Regions from separate parts of the Pediococcus sp. EKM201D genome, predicted to be linked through region 2. Evidence: riboswitches for the same ligand, from Rfam matches in the RefSeq annotation. Region 2 holds a riboswitch; the other holds the start of a gene.
What was found. A riboswitch is a leader RNA that binds a small molecule or an ion and turns the genes downstream of it on or off. The one in region 2 is predicted to bind thiamine pyrophosphate.

Region 1 (7,218 bases), on a different contig from region 2:
AAAAAAGCTTGAACTAAATTCATAGTGCACCTCCATTAATTAAGTTAAATTAGCTTAACTTAATTATATGGGGGAACGATTTAAAACCCAATTAATATGGCTGGTTAAGAGGGGAAAATCGGTCTTTAAAAGCGAATCTCCAAAAATACCCGATTTTTGAAAAAAGAGCTTGTATTTAGCTAAACGTGTATAATATAATGCTTATAAAGATAGATAGCATTAGCCAGCACTTATCTATCTTTATGCGTTTTTATACATGCTGAATGCTGGGATTCAGTGTGTCAACATCCCTAAAGACACCCATAATTACGAATTATAGTATTAATCCAAAATAGAGGAGGCTAAAAATTTTACATAAAAATAAGACTTTTATATATTATGAAAATATTCACAATATATAAATAAGAGTCATTAGTAAGATCTGAATTATTGATGATTAGATTAGTTGTAGTATCGGGGAAGCAGATTAAAAAAGGGGTATTAATAAAATGAAGAAAATTATTTTAAGTGCAATGTTATGTGGTGGTATGTTATTAGGTGTTGCCAACAGTGGCGTAGCTCATGCAGCTGATAAGCTAACCGGGAATACAACCGCAACTGCTACAGTTACTAAAGGTGATGTCACGTTAGACATTGATTCTACAATCAATTTTGATCCACAACCTTTAAGTGGGGATGTAAACTTTGGTTCTCAAGATGTTAACTATAAAGTTACAGATTATTCTGGAGATACTAAAGGATACCAACTATCTGCTAAATTAGGTGACACAGATGCAACTCGTACGGTAAAAATTGGTGACACGACACTTTCTGATGCTGCAGCCGTAGTAGCATCTAAAGATTCTAATATCGTCGGGGAAAACGCTGATAAATTATCTGTAAGCCTTGAATATAATGGAATAAAAGAAGTAAAGGATTATAGCACTGCTATTCAATGGAATTTAACTAAGACTCAAACAGAACAAATTACAGAATAGCACCATTATTCCGAGGAGAGACTTAGTTCTCTCTTCTTTTTTTGAAAAGAGATCGATATGAAAAAAATATTCACGTTGGTATTTATATTTGTAATCAGCATTCTAACTGCGACGAATGTACATGCTGATCATAAACTTGCTAGTTATTCAGTGACACCCATTTTTTCGGAACATCAGACGGATGGAGCCGATAGCTATTTTGACATCAGATGGCCACCAGCTAGTAAGGAATCATTTGGTATTAAAATCACAAATAATACTAAAAAGACCAAGCAATTTGAAATTGAAGTGAACAAAGCTCGGACTAATCGTAACGGTATTGTTGACTATTCTGATCGTACTCCGGAAAAAGCTAATACGGTTTACAAATTAACTCAAATGATTAGGTTGCCTAAAGAAGTCGAAGTTGCTCCCAACAGTAGCCAAATTATTCATGGCAGCATTAGTTTTCCAGCTAAAGATTTCAATGGAATTTTGATGGCTGGATTACATTTTACGGAGAAAACGACAACAGCAAAGAAAAATACAGTTTCTAACACGATTGCTTATAACATTCCGTTCGTAATCCGCGGAAATCATGACCAACGTCCCACACCACGGTTATCCCTAGATCAATTGAAGATGACTAAACCTAACTTGAGTACTTACGAATTAGATGCAAAGCTGACCAACCATCATCAAAATTTACTTAAGAGTGTCAAAACGGTTTCGTCCATCAAAAATATGGATAATAAAACCCTCAAAAAGGAAACTAAGCGGATTGACATTACGCCCGAAACAACTTTTGAGAATCCTATCCAAGTACCTAAAAATATAAAAGCAGGTCAATACAAGCTTGTTTTGACCATGCAACATGGAAAAGATCATTGGAAATTTGAAAAGAACTTCAAGATTAAGCCAGCTGATTTGAAGGTCGCTAAGCGCCATCAGATTCAAAATCATTCGGCCTTATTCATCGGACTGGCGGTAATTGCGCTCATCGTAATTGGCGTTGGCTGGATTATATTCAAGAAGCTAAAACGAAAATAGTTTTTTAACCCAAAAGAAGGCTCGCCGTTAAGCGAACCTTCTTTTTATTTGTCGTCTTTATGCATTTTATCTTTGAGTTCTTCCATGGCGCCTTCAGCTGATTCCTTGACGTCTTTAAGCTTATCTTTGACTTTACCAGTCATATTTTGAGCTTTACCTTTAGTTTCTTCTTTTTTGTCGCCAGTTACTTTGCCGGCACCTTCACGAACTTTACCTGTAACTCTATCTTTAGTATTTTCCAATCTTTCGTTATCAGACATAAAACAATACCTCCTAAAAGTTAAGTTTTTTGGTTCATCTCCATTGTAGCAAGTCCACCATCTAAAGTAGTAATGATATGCTCAACTTGAGTCGATGGACAAAAAGTTGTATCATGAAACCGAATTCAAAATTTAATAAATATCTGCACTAGGGGTGTTCTTAGAAGAACTGAGATACGCTTGTTCAGCGTGATCCCTTTGAACCTGTAAGTTAGTACTTGCGAAGGAAAGTGTTTAATTGTTGAAACCAAAACCATCCTTCTGTCTACAAAAGGGTGGTTTTTTCGACATTAAGGGCAGTGATAGATATTGGTAAGGAGCTTATTATGAACCTTCAAGATATTGCCAAAATCCGGGAAGTTAATCCGGTAGTAGTTAATTATGCTAATTTTGTTACCCCATTTTTGGTGGCGAATGGCTTAAATGCGGTGGGAGCTTCTCCCATCATGAGTGATGAAGTCAGTGAAGCGGAGGAACTCGTCCAACTCGCATCGGCCGTGGTGATTAATGCGGGCGCTTCTCGTAAAGAGAGCTGGCCACTGATGAATAAGCTGTGTGAAGCAGCTAATCAATATCAAAAACCACTCGTCTTAGATCCCGTCGCAGTCGGTGCCACCCAGTACCGCAAAGCCCTCAATTTGATGTTACTAGAAAAATATCATTTCGATGTGATTCGTGGAAATATCGGAGAAATCGCCGTTTTAGCCGGTATCGATTGGCAAACGCGCGGTATCGACGCTGGAAATGGGACCGGCGACATGAGCGCAGTTGTCCAAGCTTGTGCCCAGAAATTTAACAACGTGGTGATTGCTAGTGGTGAAGTCGATTATATCAGCGACGGTCAACAAGTGATCACGGTGCACAATAACACTAAGTTGTTACCAGCCATCGTGGGCTCCGGCGATTTATTGTCCAGTATCGTAGGAGCGTTCAGCGCCGTAGCTGAAAATACTTTAGATGCTGCTGTTACCGCTAGTTTGGTTCTCTCGTGTGCGGGAGAACGCGCAGCGGCACAACTCGATCAACAAAATCGACCAGGCAGTTTTTTGTCCTATCTTTTAGACGAATTAGCTAATATCACCCCTGAACAAGTTCAAGACCTTATGAAAATTGGAGAAGCATAAATCATGAAAAGTAAATTAGTACCTCAAGTTTTAACCATCGCCGGCACCGATAGTGGTGGGGGCGCCGGCATTCAAGCCGATATGAAGACGATGCAGGAGCGTCACGTTTTTTCGACCTGTGTGGTGGTGGCCGTTACCGCTCAAAACACGTTAGGCGTGCTCGATGTAGAAGTTATGCCCAAACGAATGATTGACCAACAATTTAAAGCTTTGGCGGAAGATCTAGATATCAAGGTAGCCAAGACTGGCATGCTTGCTAACACCGCGGTGGTGAACGCCGTGGTGGAAAACTATCAAAAATACGACTTTGGGCCACTCGTCGTCGATCCCGTCATGATTGCTAAAGGGGGCGCAAAGCTCCTGAGTGATGATGCGATTGATGCCGTGCGTACCCAACTCGCACCGCTGGCTTACTTAATCACCCCCAACTTACCGGAAGCAGAAAAATTAGCTGGGATGGAAATCAAAAATAATGCCGATGTGAAAGAGGCCGCTCGTCGCCTGCAACAACTCGGGGTTAAAAACGTCTTAATTAAGGGCGGTCATTTTAGTGATCAACCTGAAAGTCGAGATTACGTCCTATTTGAAAATGGCGAAGAAATGGAATTGACGGGACCCCGTTTTGAAACGAATAACACCCATGGCACAGGCGACACGATTTCTTCCGTGATTGTTGCCGAACTAGCCAAGGGAGCATCTTTGAAAGCAGCCTTGTGCACCGGTAAAGCATTTATCAATGCGGCGATTAGTGATGGGATTCAAGTTGGCCATGGACATGGTCCCTTGAACCATTGGGCTTATGGCGAGGAAGAACAATGAAATTCAATTCAGATATGTTAAAAATTTATTTTGTGGCCGGCACCCAAGATGTTGCTAATAAGGCGGACTTCTTACCTAAAGTGGAAGAAATCTTACAAGCTGGAGCAACGGCCTTTCAACTACGGGAAAAGGGTTATAACAGTATCGATAATCCAGCTGAATTAACCGAACTGGCTGAAAAATGCCATCAGTTAACCCAAAAGTATCACGTACCGTTGTTCATTGATGATGACGTGGACTTAGCTTTAGCCATTCATGCTGAAGGCATTCACGTGGGTCAAAAAGATGAAAAAATTGAGTCAGTTTTAAAACGGGTTCAGGGTTCGATGATTGTCGGGTTATCTTGTAATACTGAAGTGCAAGTCAAACAGGCTAACCAACTCGATGGAATTGATTATCTGGGAACCGGGACGGTCTTTGAAACGACCTCTAAAGCCGACGCGGGAGCCGCACTCGGTGTAGCCCAACTCCAAGAACTCGTCGAACTGAGTCGCTATCCAATCGTCGCCATCGGGGGTATCACGCTTGATAATCTCCCCCAGACGATGGCTACGGGAGTCAAAGGCTTTGCGGCCATTAGTATGTTTACGCAGATGACGGCAGTGCCCACCCAAATGCAAAAAATTAAAGCGATCGTTAAGGGATGAGGAGGAAAGTTATGTTTTCAGCACGTTTAAAAGCAATTGCTCAACCAGTCCTCGCCGACATTGAAAATCATCCATTCGTGCGAGGGATTCAAGCGGGGGCCGTTCCGGCAGCGGCCTTAATGGTCTACGTTGAACAGGATACCTGTTTTTTAGATGCCTTCGCTAAAGTCTATGCGGGCGCCCTTTCCAAATGTACTACTAAAGACCAGATGCGCTTTTTTGAGGAACAGATTCGCTACACTTTAAATGACGAAGCTGGTGCGCATCAAATCCTATGTGACATCGCTGGTCAAAAGCTCAGCGACCATCAACATGCCGAACAGCGACCAATTACCTACCTATATAATGAGCATCTTTTTAACGCTTTACGAACGGGAGATTTAATCGACTTAATTGCGGCAATGTTACCTTGTCCTTGGACGTATACTGAAATTAGTCAGCAAATTGTGGACGGAGCAGCACCAGATAATCCCTTCTTACCCTGGATTGAATTTTATCAACCCCAACCAGGCCAAATTGATGACAGCATGGTAAAAACTTTATTTGGTATGGTTGACGAATTAGCAATAGGTCTCAGTGAGGAACGCCAACATGAAATCGAACAACGTTTCTTGCGAAGTTGCGAATTAGAGTATGAATTTTGGGAACAAGCATACTATCAAAAAGATTGGAAATATAAAAATTAGGCCAAGCGTGTTAGTATAAAAGTAAATAGGTGACGAATTTAAGAGGAGGTGACTTAATTGTCAGACTCCTTTTATTATTTACCCGTCATTAACAACCCAGAGAGAAGAAGAGGAATTACATGAATCCACAGGCAGTTTTGAAATCAAATTTTGGATATGATGCGTTTCGACCAGGGCAGGAGCAAGCCATCAACGCAGTTTTGGACCACCAAAACGTTTTGGCCGTCATGCCAACGGGCGGTGGAAAATCACTATGTTATCAAATTCCAGCCTTGATGCAGGCGGGACTAACCTTAGTTATTTCGCCTTTGATTTCTTTGATGAAAGATCAAGTTGATGCCCTAGCAGCCAATGGAATTGACGCCACCTTCATCAATAGCTCCTTAGATTATGCGGAAATCAACGAGCGGTTTAGCCAAGCGCGTCAGGGTGCGGTGAAGCTGCTTTATATTTCACCAGAACGCCTCGATTCCGAATACTTTGATCGTTTAGCAGAACTACCGATTGATTTGATTGCCATCGATGAAGCCCACTGTATTTCACAGTGGGGGCATGATTTTCGACCGAGCTATCTAAAATTAACGGATATCATCCATCATCTTCCGACCCGACCAACGATTATCGCTCTTACCGCTACGGCGACGCCTCGGGTAGCTGAGGATATTAAGCAACGCTTAGCCATCCAACAGGAAGTTCAAACTGGATTTGCTCGACCTAATCTTTCATTTAAAGTGGTCAAGGATCAAGACAGTGACCGTTTTTTGATCGACTACTTAAAATTGAATCCAGATCAATCGGGTATTATCTACGCCAGTACGGTGAAAGAGGTCGAACGGCTCCATCGACTTTTAACAAAAAAGCATTTCCAAGTGGCCATGTATCATGGACAACTTTCGAAAGAAGAACGTCGGCAAAATCAAGATGACTTTCTGTATGATCGAGTGCTAGTTATGATTGCAACCAACGCGTTTGGGATGGGGATTGATAAGAGTAACGTGCGCTTTGTCATCCACGACCAGATTCCGGGCAGTATCGAATCCTACTATCAAGAAGCGGGGCGTGCAGGGCGAGACGGTCTACCGAGTGAAGCCATCTTGTTATACAAATTGCGCGACGTTCAGATTCAGCACTACTATATCGAACAATCCGAACGAGACGAAGCCAGCATGACGATGGAATACCAAAAGCTACAGGCGATGAGTCAGTATGGTAATACGCAAAAGTGTTTACAGCGCTACATTCTAAATTACTTCAATGAGGATGCTCCAGACTGTGGGCAATGTAGTAACTGTTTGGATACGCGAGCTCTACAAGACGTGACGATTGAGGCTCAGCAAGTGTTGTCTTGTATCCGGCGGATGGGGGAACGATTTGGAAAAGAAATGGTCGCCCTCGTACTGACGGGTTCGAAAAATCAGCGGGTAAAACAGCTGCACTACGAAAAATTATCGACATACGGTTTAATGCAGCAGCGGACCAAGAAGAGCGTGACCGAATTAATCGATTTTCTCACAGCGGCTGGATACATCGCCCCAGACGGCGGCCAGTTTCCCGTCTTGAAAATCACCGAGGAGGGCTTACGCGTCCTTTTAGGTCAACAAAAAGTTGCTCGGAAAGTGGCAGCTAAGGCGAATAAGTCCTTACCAGAAAACGACGCGCTGTTTGAAGAATTGCGG
Region 2 (7,218 bases):
AACCGAAATGGACTCTAATTTAAGGATTTAATATATCCAAAATTTCTTTTTTATAGTGAATGAAATCGGCAGTTAGCTCAAAATCGGCCTGTTTACGTTTGGCAGACGTAATTTTAATTTCATGGCTGATGGTAGCTGGTTTACCACTCAGGATATAAATACGATCAGATAAAGTAATGGCTTCATCAACGCTATGGGTAATTAGTAAGGTTGAATTCTGCATTTGACGACTAATATCGGTGTACCACTGATAAATTCCACGTTTGGTTAATTCATCTAGCGCACTAAAAGGTTCGTCTAAAAGGGTTAGGTCCTTAGTTGAAAGGAAAGTTCTTAGCAAGGCTGCACGTTGTTTCATTCCACCAGAAAGTTCATGGGGGTATTTATTTTCATAACCCGTTAAGCCAAAAAATTCAAAAAGTGGTTCGGCACGGGCAGTGGCTGCGCTTTTTTTAACCCCTTTGACTAAATCAGGCAAGATTACATTATTCATAATCGTTCGAAAGGGGAGGAGCAAGTCTTTTTGCAGCATGTAGCCTAGGTGCCCAGCTTGTCCGGTAATATCTTCATCGTTAAAGACGATATTGCCAGACTTGGGTTGATTAATACCAGCTATGATGTTAAATAGGGTGGTTTTACCAATCCCACTGACCCCGAGAATTGATACAATTTCGTTTGGTTTTACTGATAAAGAAACATCATGGAGAATTTCCTTGTCACCGAAACTTTGGTTAATATGTTGTACAAGTAATTCTGTCATTGTAATTATTCCTCGATAAGTTACTGTTTTGGTAAGTATTGATTAGTGAAGCCTTGATTTTTAGCGAGTTTTTGTTCAACAAGTTTATGATCATTAAGCCACTTGTAAAAGTTATTCCAGCGCATAGCGTCAATTTTTCCAAATTGGCCGTCTTTAGTTAAGTAGTATTTAGATAAGTAATTTTGACTCTTGTAAATTAACTTCTGATTACTCTTAAGTTCTGGAACGGCCTTCATTAATAAATCAGCAGAAGCTTTAGGATTTTTAGTGGCATATTGATAACCTTCGGTGGCTGCAGCCATGAATGCTTTAGCAGCCTTTGGATTTTGCTTCAAGAAACTATTGTTCCCAATAATGAGCGGGGTGTAGTAATCAAACACAGGATTAATAGATCTAAAACTAAAGTAATTAACTGGATAGTTTTTAATCTCGGCGTTAATACCTGCCCAGCCGTAGAAAATCCAGATTGCATCAGCAGCCTTGGATTTGAGACCAGCGACTTCATCAGTAATATTGTTAGGGACCGTTTTTACCTTAGAAAAATCACCACCATCATCTTTAACCACTTGTTTGATGGTTGCTAGTTCTGTAGGAGTATTCCAGGTTGCATAGCGATAGCCTTGCATTTTTTTAGGGCTAGTGATTCCATCAGCCTTACGCGACATAATTCCTGAAGTATTATGTTGAAGAATTGCTCCCATGGCAGTGAGGGGAAGGGGATTCTTTTTGCCAATTGCACTAGCTAAGGAATCTTGACCAGAAATCCCAATTTGAGCTTTGCCACTAGCTACGATTTGTTCGGCACTATCTTTAGAAGGCTGAACAAACTTTACTTTTAGATGATGTTTTTTGAAGTAGCCTTTTTCTTGGGCAACATAGAGGCCTGTATGGTTAGTATTGGGCGTCCAATCTAAGGCAACCGTAATGGTTTGAGTTTTAGCCGCTGAATTTGATTTTCCACAGGCAGTGAGTAATAGCGTAAAAATAGGTAAAAGGACGATTAGACTAAAAAATTTTTTATGCTTGAGCATGATTAGTTCTCCTCCATGGGGTAATAAGATACTGAATCCAGTTAACAAGTAAAATTAAGGCCAAACTTAAAATTGAAATTAAAAAGATTACCGCAAACATTTTGTCGTAAGCATAGGCCTTCATGACACGGGTCATGTAAACCCCTAAACCATTGAAACCGCCGACCCATTCTGAAACTACGGCGCCTACTAATGAATATGAAACGGAAATTTTTAAGCTAGCAAAAAGTGAATCAATTGCATCGGGAAACTTGATGTAAAAATAAATTTTAGGTGTATTAGCCCCTAAAGTACGCATCAAGGTAATGAGATCTTTATCAGTTGAACGAAAAGCATCTAGCATGCCGACTGCAATCGGAAAGAAAGTAGTAGCGACTACTAAAACTACTTTTGGCAAAATGCCATAACCGAACCAAAGGATTAATAAAGGTGCAATCGCGACGGTGGGGATGGTTTGAGTAATCACTAGCAACGGGTAAAGCGCTTTATAAATGGGATGAAATAAATCCATGATTAAGGCTAATCCAACTCCTAAAAGCACTCCAAAGCATAGTCCCCAAAATGCTTCGATCAGAGTAACTAATGAGTTTGAAAATAAGGCGGAATAGTCACTTTTAAAAACTTCTAAAACCGAAAGTGGGGATGGTAACAGGAATTCAGGGATAATCTGGAAGAAACTAATTGCTTGCCAAATGGCTAAGATTAATAAAACAGCTACGATAGGTAGAAAATTAATGCTGGTATTTGTCAGTTTTTTCATGAATGCCAAGAACCTGTCCTTCTGGTTTGTAATTAATCTTTACATAAGACATTACTTGCGGAGCGCCAGCGTCAGCAGTTATTTTAGTAATATTCTTAACGATTTCCATCAATTGATCATAGTCGCCCTCAAGGGTGGTTTCAAAAGCACCTACTTGATAATTAACACCGGTAGATTTTATATATTTGATAGCTTGGTCGACGGCGGCGACTAGCTTCTTTTCGTCTTCCATTATAGGAAGGACTTGAATTGCGACACTTGTGTTCATAAATAAATTCCTCCATTTTTAAAATTTAGGTACAAAAAAAGCCGGCTTAAAAAGCCAGCTTCACTGCATCTTGTGTTAGAAAATAATCATTCTAATATTACAATTGAGTCTTCCTGCGCTGGCATTATCCATATCAGGTTCGAGGGTCAAAAACCATTTAGTTTTAATCTCAGCCAGGTAAAGCCCAGCACCCCTGTTACAAAATCAGTATATCTTAAATTCTAAATAAGTAAAGAGAAAGTTATTTTTAATTTTTTAGGATAAATCCTTGCATTTTGGTTTAGACCATTTTATAATTGGACTATACCAAAAACGAAAAAGGAGATTTGATCATGAAGGTTATTATTGTTAAAGATAACGTAGAAGGCGGAAAAGAAGGATACAAACTATTTGCTGATGCAAAGAAAAATGGAGCAACAACATTTGGGTTAGCTACTGGTAGTACACCGATTACCACTTATCAAGAAATTATTAAGAGTGATCTAGATTTTACGGACTCAATCTCAATCAATTTAGATGAATATGTTGGTTTGCCAGAAGATAGTGACCAAAGTTATGATTACTTTATGCACGAAAACCTCTTCAATGCTAAACCATTCAAGCACTCATACTTACCAAATGGTCGTGCAGCAGATCTTGAAGCCGAAGCCAAGCACTATGACCAAATTATCGAAGATAACCCAATTGATTTACAAATCCTTGGTATCGGACGTAATGGTCACATTGGTTTTAACGAACCAGGTACACCTGCAGACAGTACAACTCACAAAGTGTCACTAACTCAATCAACAATTGATGCTAACGCTCGTTTCTTCGAACATGAAGAAGACGTTCCACGTTATGCTATTTCAATGGGACTTGCTTCAATTATGAAGAGTAAGCATATTTTGATCGAAGCTTACGGCGAAGACAAAGCTGATGCAATCAAAGGTATGATCGAAGGTCCTGTCACAACTGACTTACCAGCTAGTGTTCTTCAAAACCATGATAACGTTACTGTTATTATTGATGAAGCAGCTGCTAGCAAGCTTTCAAACAAATAATTTAAAATATTCAGCCTAACATAAAGTCTTTGTGTTAGGCTTTTTTTATTGCAGTCAAAATGTAAAATTTGTTGATAGTTGAAAACGTTTACGCAAAGAGATATTATGAAATAGTATGTTGGTGGGATACTTGAAGCTAAAACGTCACGCTTAAAAAAAGTTTTTACGACATTTTAAAACCAAAATACATTGAAATATCAATAAATAATAATATTTAAAAATTCTAACGATGAATTTTACAAGCTTACAAACGGATAATACGTTACAATAAGCTATTATTATGAGAGAAGGAGCTATTTAAGTTGGAAAAGACAATTGCAATCAATGCGGGAAGCTCAACCCTTAAGTTTAAATTATTTGAAATGCCGGAAGAAAAGGTTATTTCATCAGGAACTGTCGATCGGATCGGTATTCCAGGATCAAACTTCACGATTAAGACCACTGATGGTAAAAAAGTTGAAATTGACCAACCAATTAAAAATCATGAAGAAGCAGTTAATTTACTCTTAAAAGAGCTATTAAAATTAGATATTATTAAAGATTACAGTGAAATTACCGGTGTAGGACACCGAGTAGTTGCGGGTGGAGAAATTTTCCAAGATTCTGCTTTAATTGATGACAAAGTCTTAAAGCAAATCGAAGACTTAAAAGAATATGCGCCTTTGCATAATCCAGCTAACGCTACAGGAATCCGTGCTTTCAAGAAGGTTTTACCAGATATCACTAGTGTGGCAGTTTTTGATACATCTTTCCATGAAACGTTACCTGAAAAAAATTATCTTTACAGTATTCCTTATGAATACTATGAAAAATATGGGGCTCGTAAATACGGTGCTCATGGTACTAGTCATCAATATGTAGCAGGTCGTGCGGCTAAGATGATGGGCAAGCCATTAGAAGAACTAAAAATAATCACCTTACATTTAGGGGCTGGTAGTTCAATTACAGCTATCAAGGATGGAAAATCATTTGATACATCAATGGGCTTTACACCTCTAGCAGGGATTACTATGGCAACCCGTTCTGGTGATATTGATGCCTCTTTAGTAGTTTACTTAATGCAAAAACTTAATATTACTAATCCGGAAGACATCTTAACTATTTTGAATAAGAAGTCTGGTTTGCTAGGACTATCAGGAATGTCACCTGATTTGCGTGATATAATTGATGCCGCTGAAAAAGGTGAACATCGTGCACAAATGGCCATCGATATTTTTGTTAATAATATTGTGAAATACATTGGTTCCTATGCAACTGAAATGGGTGGTTTAGATGGAATTGTATTTACAGCAGGAATTGGTGAAAATAGTGTTCCAATGCGTGAAAAAATTACTTCTAAATTAGGAATTTTCAATGTTAAACTTGACCAAGCGCTTAATGAAAAACGTGGAGAACGTTTCATTAGTGCGGAAGACTCGGCTGTCCAAGTCATGGTAATTCCAACTGATGAAGAATTGGCGATTGCTCGCGATGTTGAAAAGTTTAAAAAAATGGGGGACTAACTCATGGATTTATTTGAAGGTTTGAAGTCAAAAATTAAGGGCCAAAATAGAACAGTTGTATTTCCCGAAGGTGAAGATGTTCGAGTTTTAGCTGCCGCTATTCGACTAGCTGATGATGGCTTAGTTCAATCAATCTTACTCGGAGTGGAAGCTGATATTAAAGCTACTGCTGAAAAGCATGGATTAAACCTTGAAAATGTGCAAATTATTGATCCGAGCCAATATCCGGAAGCCGATCAAAAGGAAATGATTGATAAGTTAGTTGAACGTCGTAAGGGTAAAAATACCGAAGAACAGGTTATCGAAATGCTCAAAGATGTAAATTACTTCGGAACTATGCTAGTTTACTTAGGCAAGGCGGATGCCATGGTATCTGGAGCAGTTCATGCTACTGGTGATACAGTTCGCCCCGCTCTTCAAATTATCAAGACTAAACCAGGAATGCGTCGAATTAGTGGAGCATTTATCATGCAACGCGAAAATGAACGCTATGTCTTTGGGGATGCAGCTATTAATATTGATCCCGATGCAGAAACATTGGCTGAAATTGCGATTCAAAGTGCAGAAACTGCTCGCCTATTTGACATCGACCCTAAGGTTGCAATGTTAAGCTTTTCAACTAAAGGCTCAGCGGCTGGACCAATGGTAGATAAAGTTCGCGAAGCTACTAAGGTTGCCCAAGAACGTGATCCAAAGACCCCATATGATGGTGAACTTCAGTTTGATGCAGCCTTTGTTCCAGCTGTTGGAGCAAGTAAGGCTCCAGATTCAGAAATTGCAGGACATGCGAATGTCTTTATCTTCCCTGAACTTCAATCTGGAAACATTGGTTATAAGATTGCTCAACGTCTAGGCGGTTTTGAAGCAATTGGCCCAATCTTGCAAGGACTTAATGCACCGGTTTCCGATTTATCTCGTGGAGCTAGTGAAGAAGATGTCTATAAAGTAGCAATTATTACCGCAGCTCAAGTTTAGAAAATAAAAATAGGAATCGGAATTTTTCCGACTCCTATTTTTTTTGTGCACATTCAGGGCAATACCCTTCGACTTCAATATGATTGGCAATAATGTCGTATCCAGTTTTTTTAGCAGCAATGCGGTCGATTTTAGCTAAATCAGATGCGTATTCAGGATAATCAACATCAATGATTTTTCCACAGTTAACGCAAATTACGTGGAAATGAGGATGGCCATAGTAGTCGTAATGAATTCCATCTTCACTACTAGTTAATTCAATGACTAGACCTTGATCTACCAGAAGTTTAAGTGAATTATATACAGTGGCTAAACTTAAGCTAGGTTCTTTGGCGTTGACCGCTTTAAAAATAGTTTCCACAGTTGGATGATTTCTTTTTTCAATCAAATATTCCAGTACTAACCGACGTTGAGGAGTAATCCGTATATGATTATCACGTAAATGGTCAATTGCTTCATCAATAGTCTTTTTCATCATCCTATTTCTCCTATGTGTTATTAACTAATTGAAACACTTTTTAAGTTTGGTTTCAATGTGCCACAATCGAATTTGAAAAAAGTTTTCGTTGCGCCTTTACTTTACCTTTTTTAATTAATAAAATTATAATTAAGCTTATTTGAGGAGGGCGTATACATGAATAAGATTCGCCACCAGTTTGATCAATTGGTGCAAGGTGAATATCGTGAGGCCTTCATTCTGATTCTAGGAATGATTGTGATGCTGATTGGAGAGTTTTCAACCGCATTGGCAGTCACTAAAATTGTGGAAGCATTTGGAAATAATGAAGTTGTCGTACAACTGACGAATATTTTACCTTTGGCTTGGTTAGCTTTAATGTATCCATTGGGCCCAGTTTGGTTGCAAAAAAAGTCAGTCGT

Region 1: linked by a shared signal. The riboswitch ahead of thiM (hydroxyethylthiazole kinase) and the one ahead of HFC68_RS07240 (thiamine-binding protein) in region 2 are both predicted to bind thiamine pyrophosphate.

The regions. Positions count from the first base shown of each region.
Region 1 covers NZ_JAALFK010000006.1:49,739-56,956, reverse strand. Annotated here, with positions in the region: gene HFC68_RS08425 (MarC family protein) at 1-23, opposite strand, end outside; gene HFC68_RS08420 (hypothetical protein) at 489-977, shown strand; gene HFC68_RS08415 (DUF916 and DUF3324 domain-containing protein) at 1,035-2,006, shown strand; gene HFC68_RS08410 (CsbD family protein) at 2,051-2,266, opposite strand; TPP riboswitch at 2,407-2,512, shown strand; gene thiM (hydroxyethylthiazole kinase) at 2,593-3,390, shown strand; gene thiD (bifunctional hydroxymethylpyrimidine kinase/phosphomethylpyrimidine kinase) at 3,394-4,209, shown strand; gene thiE (thiamine phosphate synthase) at 4,206-4,856, shown strand; gene tenA (thiaminase II) at 4,868-5,542, shown strand; gene recQ (DNA helicase RecQ) at 5,662-7,218, shown strand, end outside.
Region 2 covers NZ_JAALFK010000004.1:155,296-162,513, reverse strand. Annotated here, with positions in the region: gene HFC68_RS07255 (ABC transporter ATP-binding protein) at 20-760, opposite strand; gene HFC68_RS07250 (ABC transporter substrate-binding protein) at 781-1,791, opposite strand; gene HFC68_RS07245 (ABC transporter permease) at 1,778-2,551, opposite strand; gene HFC68_RS07240 (thiamine-binding protein) at 2,523-2,819, opposite strand; TPP riboswitch at 2,913-3,024, opposite strand; gene nagB (glucosamine-6-phosphate deaminase) at 3,152-3,862, shown strand; gene HFC68_RS07230 (acetate/propionate family kinase) at 4,165-5,364, shown strand; gene pta (phosphate acetyltransferase) at 5,368-6,339, shown strand; gene HFC68_RS07220 (Fur family transcriptional regulator) at 6,374-6,817, opposite strand; gene HFC68_RS07215 (MFS transporter) at 6,974-7,218, shown strand, end outside.